One region of the Streptomyces sp. NPDC059247 genome, then DNA from elsewhere that is predicted to be linked to it. Evidence: predicted binding sites of a transcription regulator. Region 1 holds the regulator's gene; the other holds the start of a gene.
What was found. Region 1 encodes HrcA, which represses chaperone genes, less so after heat shock. Its sites were predicted from a motif close to TTNGCACTCNGNNNNNCNGAGTGCNAA; they were not measured.

Region 1 (4,414 bases):
TCGACGGCGGCGGGATCGGCGGGCCTGCCGGTCCCCGGCAGGAAGAGGTTGACGCCGAAGGGGCGGGCGGTGAGCCCGCGGACCTGCTTGATCTCCTGGTAGAGGCCGCCGGCCGTCTTGTAGCCGCCGGCCAGGAAGCCGAGGGCCCCGGCCTCGCAGACGGCCCCTACCAGCTCCGGACAGGAGGCGCCACCCGCCATGGGGGCCTGCACGATCGGGTACCGAGAGAGATCGTTCAGTGCGGTGGTGGACATATGGGCATCGTGTCATGCCCCTGCTCCGGCGCCGAATCCATGAGCGGCACCTCGATCCGTGAGCGGCACCTCCACCGGACACGGCTCCGGACACGGCTACAGGCACGGCTACGGGCACGATTTCGGGCACGATTTCGGATACGGCTCCTGACACGGTTTCGGACACCGCTCCGGATACGGCCGAGGGCGGCTTCCGGTCCCCCGGATGCCGCCCCTCGCCCGTACCGGCCGGATGTTCCTACCGGCCGTTGAACGCGTCCTTCAGGCGGGAGAACAGCCCCTGCTGCCCCGGCTGGAACTGGCCGGTCGGCCGCTCCTCGCCGCGCAGCTTGGCCAGCTCGCGCAGCAGCCGCTCCTGCTCGGCGTCCAGCTTGCCGGGGGTCTGCACCTCGACGTGCACGATGAGGTCACCGCGTCCGTTGCCGCGCAGATGGGTGATGCCGCGCCCGTGCAGCGGGACCGACTGGCCGGACTGCGTACCGGGCCGGATGTCGATCTCCTCGATGCCGTCGAGGGTCTGCAGCGGCACCTTCGTGCCCAGCGCGCCCGCCGTCATCGGGATGGTGACCGTGCAGTGCAGGTCGTCGCCGCGCCGCTGGAAGGTCTCGTGCGGGGTCTCGTGGATCTCGACGTACAGGTCTCCGGCGGGGCCGCCGCCGGGGCCGACCTCGCCCTCGCCCGCGAGCTGGATCCGGGTGCCGTTGTCGACACCGGCCGGGATCTTCACGGTGAGGGTGCGCCGGGAACGGACCCGGCCGTCGCCCGCGCACTCGGGGCACGGGGTCGGGACGACGGTGCCGAAGCCCTGGCACTGCGGGCAGGGGCGGGAGGTCATGACCTGGCCCAGGAAGGACCGGGTGACCTGGGAGACCTCGCCACGGCCGCGGCACATGTCGCAGGTCTGCGCGGAGGTGCCCGGTGCGGCGCCCTCGCCGGAGCAGGTCGTGCAGACCACCGCCGTGTCGACCTGGAGGTCCTTGGTGGTGCCGAAGGCCGCCTCGTTGAGGTCGATCTCCAGACGGATCATGGCGTCCTGGCCGCGCCGGGTCCGCGAACGCGGCCCGCGCTGCGAGGCCGTGCCGAAGAAGGCGTCCATGATGTCGGAGAAGTTGCCGAAGCCACCGGCTCCGAAGCCGCCCGCGCCCCCTCCGCCGGAAGCCGACAGCGGGTCGCCGCCCAGGTCGTAGACCTGCTTCTTCTGCGGGTCCGAGAGGACCTCGTAGGCGGCGTTGATCTCCTTGAATCGTTCCTGCGTCTTCGGATCGGGATTGACGTCCGGGTGCAGCTCGCGGGCGAGCCTCCGGAAAGCCTTCTTGATCTCGTCCTGGGACGCGTCGCGGCGCACGCCGAGCACGGCGTAGTAGTCCGTGGCCACTACGACTCCGCCAGGATCTGTCCGACGTAACGTGCCACTGCGCGTACCGCTCCCATCGTTCCGGGGTAGTCCATGCGGGTCGGTCCGACCACGCCGAGTTTGGCGACTGCCTCGCCGCCCGAACCGTAGCCGACCGAGACGACGGACGTGGAACTCAGTCCCTCGTGGGCGTTCTCATGCCCGATACGTACGGTCATGCCCGATTCCTTGGCCTCGCCGAGCAGCTTGAGGAGCACGACCTGCTCCTCAAGGGCTTCGAGCACCGGCCTGATCATCACAGGAAAATCGTGTCCGAAGCGGGTGAGATTGGCGGTGCCGCCGATCATCAGCCGCTCCTCGTGCTCCTCGACCAGGGTTTCGAGGAGGGTCGCGAGCACGGTCGAGACCGTCGCCCGGTCCTCCGCCTCCTCGAACGACTCGGGGAGGTCCTGCACCAGCTGCGGCACGTCGGCGAACCGGCGGCCGACGACCCGGCCGTTGAGCCGGGACCGCAGATCGGCGAGCGCGGTCTCCCCGAAGGGCGCGGGGCAGTCGACGACCCGCTGCTCGACCCTGCCGGTGTCGGTGATGAGCACCAGCATCAGACGGGCGGCGGCCAGCGAGAGCAGCTCCACGTGCCGCACGGTCGAACGGGTCAGCGAGGGGTACTGGACGACGGCGACCTGACGGGTCAGCTGGGCGAGCAGCCGGACCGTGCGGCCGACGACGTCGTCCAGGTCGACCGCGCCGTCGAGGAAGTTGTGGATGGCCCGGCGCTCGGGCGTCGACAGCGGCTTCACCCCGGCCAGCCGGTCGACGAAGAGCCGGTAGCCCTTGTCCGTGGGGATGCGGCCCGCGCTGGTGTGGGGCTGCGCGATGTAGCCCTCGTCCTCCAGGACGGCCATGTCGTTGCGGACGGTGGCGGGCGAGACGCCCAGCCTGTGGCGCTCCGTGAGCGCCTTGGACCCGACGGGCTCCTCCGTCCCGACGTAGTCCTGGACGATGGCCCGCAGCACCTCGAGCCTGCGTTCGCTGAGCATCGTGCACACCTCCAGCTGCCGTCGTCGTTCCGGTTGCTCCGCTTTTGGCACTCGACCGGTCCGAGTGCCAGAGATCCCCGGCCAGTGTACGGCGGCGGGCGTCGCTCCTGGCAAGGAGGCGGCGCCCCCACCGGTTAGCGTCGCCGCATGGACGTCGAATGGGAAGCGTACGGATGGGAGCGTCTCGCGGACGGGGTGGGCCGCAGACGGCTCCCCCGCTGGGACGCCACGGTCGGTCTCGTACTGGGAGAACGGGCGGTGCTCCTGTACGACACGGGGTCCTCGCTCGCCGAGGGGGCCGGGCTGCGGGCGCAGGTCGCGGGCCTCACCGGCGGCCGGGGAGTGACGCACATCGCACTGGGCCACCCCCATTTCGACCATGTGCTCGGCACGGCGGTGTTCGCGGGCGCCGAGGTGTTCGGCGCGGTCGGCACGGACGAACTGCTCCGCCACCCCCGGGAACGGGAGGCCCTGCTCGCGGACGCCGTGCGGCACGGGCTCGACCCGGCGGAGGCGGCGGAGGCGGCGGACGTCCTGGTGGCCCCCCGGCACGTGGTCTGCGGCGAGTGGACGCTCGACCTGGGCGGTCGCCAGGTCCTCCTGGCGAACGTGGGCCCCGGGCACACCGGCCACGATCTGGCGCTCCTGGTGCCCGGCGAGCGGGAGGTGGTGTTCTGCGGCGACCTGGTCGAGGAGTCGGGCGAGCCGCAGGCGGGCCCGGACGCGGTCCCGGCGCGCTGGCCGGACGCGCTGGACCGGCTGCTCGCCCTCGGCGGCGAGGACGCGGTGTACGTGCCGGGGCACGGGGCGGTGGTGGACGCCCCGTTCGTGCGACGCCAGCGCGAAGAACTGGCACGGCGGTTCTCCGTGGCCTAACGTCGCCCGAATGCGCAGCTACAACCCGGATCTGACGCCCCCTTGGAAGAGGTCGGCCCCCGTCCCCGAGGTCCCGGCCGACCCGGACCTGGTCGTCGAGGAGGTCACCACCGGCTTCTGCGGGGCGGTGATCCGCTGCGAGGCGGGCACGGTGACCCTGGAGGACCGCTTCGGCAAGCACCGGGTGTTCCCGCTCGACCCGCGCGGCTTCCTGCTGGAGGGCCGGGTGGTGACCCTGGTCCGCCCGGTCTCCGCGGCCCCGGCGCGCCCCGCGCGGACGGCCTCCGGCTCGGTCGCCGTGCCGGGGGCGCGGGCCCGGGTGGCGCGGGCGGGCCGGATCTATGTGGAGGGCCGTCACGACGCCGAGCTGGTGGAGCGGGTCTGGGGCGACGACCTGCGGATCGAGGGCGTGGTCGTGGAGTACCTGGAGGGTGTCGACGACCTGCCGGCGATCGTGGCGGAGTTCGGCCCGGCCCCGGACGCCCGGCTGGGCGTCCTGGTGGACCACCTGGTCCCGGGCTCGAAGGAGTCGAGGATCGCGGCCCGGGTGACCTCTCCGGACGTCCTGGTCGTGGGCCATCCGTACGTCGACGTCTGGGAGGCGGTGAAGCCGTCCTCCCTCGGCATCCCGGCCTGGCCGACGGTCCCGCGCGGCCAGGACTGGAAGACGGGCGTGTGCCGGGCCCTGGGCTGGCCGGAGAACACGGGGGCGGCCTGGCAGCACGTCCTGTCGAGGGTGACGAGCTACAAGGACCTGGAACCGGAGCTGCTGGGCGCGGTGGAACGACTGATCGACCACGTGACCGTGCCCTGAACTCCGGTGGGCGCGCCGTGACGGCCGCCGCCCCGCCCCCGCCCGCACGCGGCGGAGGTGTTCCGCCGGTCGGTCC
Region 2 (4,414 bases), on a different contig from region 1:
CCTGTTCCGGCGGCACCGGGCCGGCCGGTGGCGCCCCCGCCCCCGCCGCCGGACAGCAGGCCCAGGGGCGGGGCGCGGCCGGTGCGCTCGACTCGTACGTCGAGAAGGTCCGCGACCAGCGGGCGGCCCGGGTCGCCGCCGCCAGGAAATGGGGCCTCGCCCGTACCCCGCTGGACGCGCCCGCCCCGCCCGCCGTCAAGCCGAGGATCACCACCCGCAAGGGCTTCGAGACCGACGGCGAGGGCCTTCCCCCGGTCTTCACCACCGTGCCCACCAAACAGAAGGTCGTCTTCCTGACGATCGACGACGGCTCGGAGAAGGACCCCGAGCTGCTGCGGATGATGAGCGAGCTGCGCATCCCCTACAGCGCCTTCCTCAGCGACTACGTCGTCAGCGAGGACTACGGCTACTTCAGCCGGATGCAGAAGTCGCAGGAGGGCGGGGTCTCCCTGCACAACCACACCCTCAACCACCGCTATCTGCCCGGACTCTCGTACAGCGAGCAGAAGCGCGAGATCTGCGGGATGCAGGACGTCATCGAGAAGCGCTTCGGCAAGCGCCCGCCGCTCTTCCGCCCGCCGTACGGCAACTACAACGAGGACACCCTGCGCGCGGCCGCCACCTGCGGCGTCAAGGCGGTGCCGCTCTGGGCCGCCGAGGCGTTCCCCGACCACATGGAGTGGCGCGAGTGGGACCGGGACCTGCACTCCGGCGACATCGTGCTCACCCACTTCCGGGGCAAGGAGGACTGGAAGGGCACCATGCCGGACATGATCCGCCAGGTGATGAACGTGATCACGGCGAAGGGCTTCGCCGTCGCCAAGCTCGAGGACTACGTGTGACGCACCGCCGCCGCCCTTCCGCGCGCGACCCCGAACGCGGGAACGGGACGCCCTCCGGGCTCGCACCGGGGTCCGTCTCGGGGTCCGTATCGGGGTCCGAGCCGGGGTCCGAGGCGGGGTCTGCCCGTGCGTCCGCGCTGGGGTCCGCGCCGGGATCTGCCCGTGCGTCCGCACCGGGGCCCGTCTCCGGGTCCGTCCCCCGGACCGGGCGGTCCGTCCCCCGGACCGGGCCGGGGTTCCCCTACGGGTCCGTCCCCGGGGCCGGGCCGGGGTCTGCCCCCGGGGCTTTCTCCGGGGTCGGGTCGGAGCCCGCCCCCGGGGCCACGCCGGGGTCCGTCTCCGGGACCGGGTCGGGGTCCGTCCTCAGGGCTTTCTCCGGGGTCGGGTCGGGGTCCAGGCTGGGGTCCGTCTCCGGGGCCGGGTCGGAGTCCGCACCCGGGTCCCTCCCCGAGACCGGGCCGGAGTCCGTGCTCGGGGCTCTCCCTGGGACCGGGTCGGGGTCCGCCCCCGGGGCTCTCCCCGGCACCACACCGGGGCCCGCCCCCGGTTCCGCGCCAAGGTCCCTTCTCGGGACCCTCCCCGGACGCCGTTCCCGTACGCCTTCGCCCGGGACCGCCGTCGCCGCCCGGGGAACCGTCGCGGCTCGGGGAACCGGCCCCGTCCGGGAAACCGGCCCCGGTCGCCCGTCGGGCCGGGGCGGGGCCGCACGGCCGCTCGCCGGGCTGCTGCTCGCCGCCGCGCTCCTCGCGCTGACCGGCTGCGCCTCCACCGTGGACTCGATCGAACGCCTCGGCCGCAAGGCCGCCGAACGCATGGGCCCCCGGCACGCGCCCGCCGCCGGGGCCCGCCCGTCCAAGGCCCCCGCACCAACCGTTCCCGCCCCCGCCGCCCCCGTATCGGCCGTCCCTACACCGGTCTCCCCCGCCGTCCCGTCCGCCGGAGCCGTCCGGTCCACGGGGGTCGCCGAGGTCCGCTGAAGCCCGGACCGGACCCGCCACGGGGTGAGTAATTGGCACTCCGCTTGACCGAGTGCTAATCGCGGTCATAGTCTCGGCTCTGGCACTCCCCACCGGAGAGTGCCAACACAGCGACGGGCAGGTCCGGCACCCGCGACGACGGATCCACCTGGTCGCCACCTCAGACAGTTAACCCCGAGATCTCCGAAGGGGGAGGTCGGATCGTGACGACCACCAGCTCCAAGGTTGCCATCAAGCCGCTCGAGGACCGCATTGTGGTCCAGCCGCTCGACGCCGAACAGACCACCGCCTCTGGCCTGGTCATTCCGGACACCGCGAAGGAGAAGCCCCAGGAGGGCGTCGTCCTCGCCGTGGGCCCGGGCCGTTTCGAGAACGGCGAGCGCCTGCCGCTCGACGTCAAGACCGGCGACATCGTGCTGTACAGCAAGTACGGCGGCACCGAGGTGAAGTACAACGGCGAGGAGTACCTCGTCCTCTCGGCTCGCGACGTGCTCGCGATCATCGAGAAGTAATTCACCCGAAGCAGATGCTTTGAGCTGCGCCCCGGGCCCTCACCGGGCACCGGGGCGCTGTTCGTTCCACACCAGTTTTCGAGAGGGCTGAACCGCTCCATGGCGAAGATCCTGAAGTTCGACGAGGACGCCCGTCGCGCCCTTGAGCGCGGCGTCAACAAGCTTGCCGACACGGTGAAGGTGACGATCGGCCCCCGTGGCCGCAACGTCGTCATCGACAAGAAGTTCGGCGCTCCCACCATCACCAACGACGGTGTCACGATCGCCCGTGAGGTCGAGATCGAGGACCCGTTCGAGAACCTCGGCGCCCAGCTGGTGAAGGAGGTGGCGACCAAGACCAACGACATCGCGGGTGACGGCACCACCACCGCCACCGTGCTCGCCCAGGCCCTGGTCCGCGAGGGTCTGCGCAACGTCGCCGCCGGTGCCTCCCCGGCCGCCCTGAAGAAGGGCATCGACGCCGCCGTCAAGGCCGTCTCCGACGAGCTGCTCGCGACCGCGCGCCCGATCGAGGACAAGTCCGACATCGCCGCCGTCGCCGCGCTCTCCGCGCAGGACCAGCAGGTCGGCGAGCTCATCGCCGAGGCCATGGACAAGGTCGGCAAGGACGGTGTCATCACCGTCGAGGAGTCCAACACCTTCGGCCTGGAGCTGGAGTTCACCGAGGGCATGGCCTTCGACAAGGGCTACCTCTCCCCGTACATGGTGACCGACCAGGAGCGTATGGAGGCCGTCCTCGACGACCCGTACATCCTGATCAACCAGGGCAAGATCTCCTCGATCCAGGACCTGCTGCCCATCCTGGAGAAGGTCATCCAGGCCGGCGCCAGCAAGCCGCTCCTGATCATCGCCGAGGACGTCGAGGGCGAGGCCCTGTCGACCCTGGTCGTGAACAAGATCCGTGGCACCTTCAACGCCGTGGCCGTCAAGGCCCCCGGCTTCGGCGACCGCCGCAAGGCGATGCTCGGCGACATGGCCACCCTCACCGGTGCCACCGTCATCGCCGAGGAGGTCGGCCTCAAGCTCGACCAGGCCGGTCTGGACGTGCTCGGCACCGCCCGCCGCGTCACCATCACCAAGGACGACACCACCATCGTCGAGGGTGGCGGCAACTCCGAGGACGTGCGCGGCCGGGTCAACCAGATCAAGGCCGAGATCGAGTCCACGGACTCCGACTGGGACCGCGAGAAGCTCCAGGAGCGCCTCGCGAAGCTGGCCGGCGGCGTGTGCGTGATCAAGGTCGGCGCCGCCACCGAGGTGGAGCTGAAGGAGAAGAAGCACCGTCTGGAGGACGCCATCTCCGCGACCCGCGCCGCGGTCGAGGAGGGCATCGTCTCCGGTGGTGGCTCCGCGCTCGTCCACGCCGTGAAGGTCCTGGAGGGCAACCTCGACAAGACCGGCGACGAGGCCACGGGTGTCGCGGTCGTCCGCCGCGCCGCCGTCGAGCCGCTGCGCTGGATCGCCGAGAACGCCGGTCTCGAGGGTTACGTCATCACCTCGAAGGTCGCCGAGCTCGACAAGGGCCAGGGCTTCAACGCCGCCACCGGCGAGTACGGCGACCTGGTCAAGGCCGGTGTCATCGACCCGGTGAAGGTGACGCGCTCCGCCCTGGAGAACGCCGCCTCGATCGCCTCCCTCCTCCTCACCACCGAGACCCTCGTGGTGGAGAAGAAGGAAGAGGAGCCCGCGGACCACGGTCACGGCGGGCACGGCCACTCGCACTGAGGCCCTTCCTGACTGACCACTGAGGCCCGGTACTCCCGTCGCGGGAGTACCGGGCCTCGGCGTTTCGGGAACCTGGGGGCCTTCCCCGGATCACGGCCGGGGGATCAGCCCTCGACCGCGCCGAGCTGTGCCATCAGACCCAGCGCGTCGTACTGCCACCAGCCCTCCACGATCTTCCCGTCCTCCCGGAAGCGGTGGACGAGCGTCCCGGTCGTCGACACGTCCATGCCGGTGGGCTGGAGTCCCAGGAAGTCCCCGACGTGCGAGCCCCGCCAGGTCCAGCGGGTGCAGACCCGGTCGCCCTCCGCGATCTGGTCCTCGACGGTGAACGCGAAGTCGAAGCCGTCCCGCCACCGCC

Region 2: a site for HrcA is predicted at 1,852-1,878, ahead of groES (co-chaperone GroES). Genes of this name have one in related genera too.

The regions. Positions count from the first base shown of each region.
Region 1 is NZ_JBHYZW010000009.1:153,533-157,946, forward strand. Features, by position in the region: gene ACFXGN_RS18655 (nitronate monooxygenase) at 1-254, opposite strand, end outside; gene dnaJ (molecular chaperone DnaJ) at 493-1,629, opposite strand; gene hrcA (heat-inducible transcriptional repressor HrcA) at 1,629-2,648, opposite strand; gene ACFXGN_RS18670 (MBL fold metallo-hydrolase) at 2,796-3,524, shown strand; gene ACFXGN_RS18675 (DUF3097 domain-containing protein) at 3,535-4,338, shown strand.
Region 2 is NZ_JBHYZW010000011.1:57,816-62,229, forward strand. Features, by position in the region: gene ACFXGN_RS20675 (polysaccharide deacetylase family protein) at 1-842, shown strand, start outside; gene ACFXGN_RS20680 (hypothetical protein) at 1,613-1,819, shown strand; gene groES (co-chaperone GroES) at 2,023-2,331, shown strand; gene groL (chaperonin GroEL) at 2,431-4,056, shown strand; gene ACFXGN_RS20695 (ester cyclase) at 4,161-4,414, opposite strand, start outside.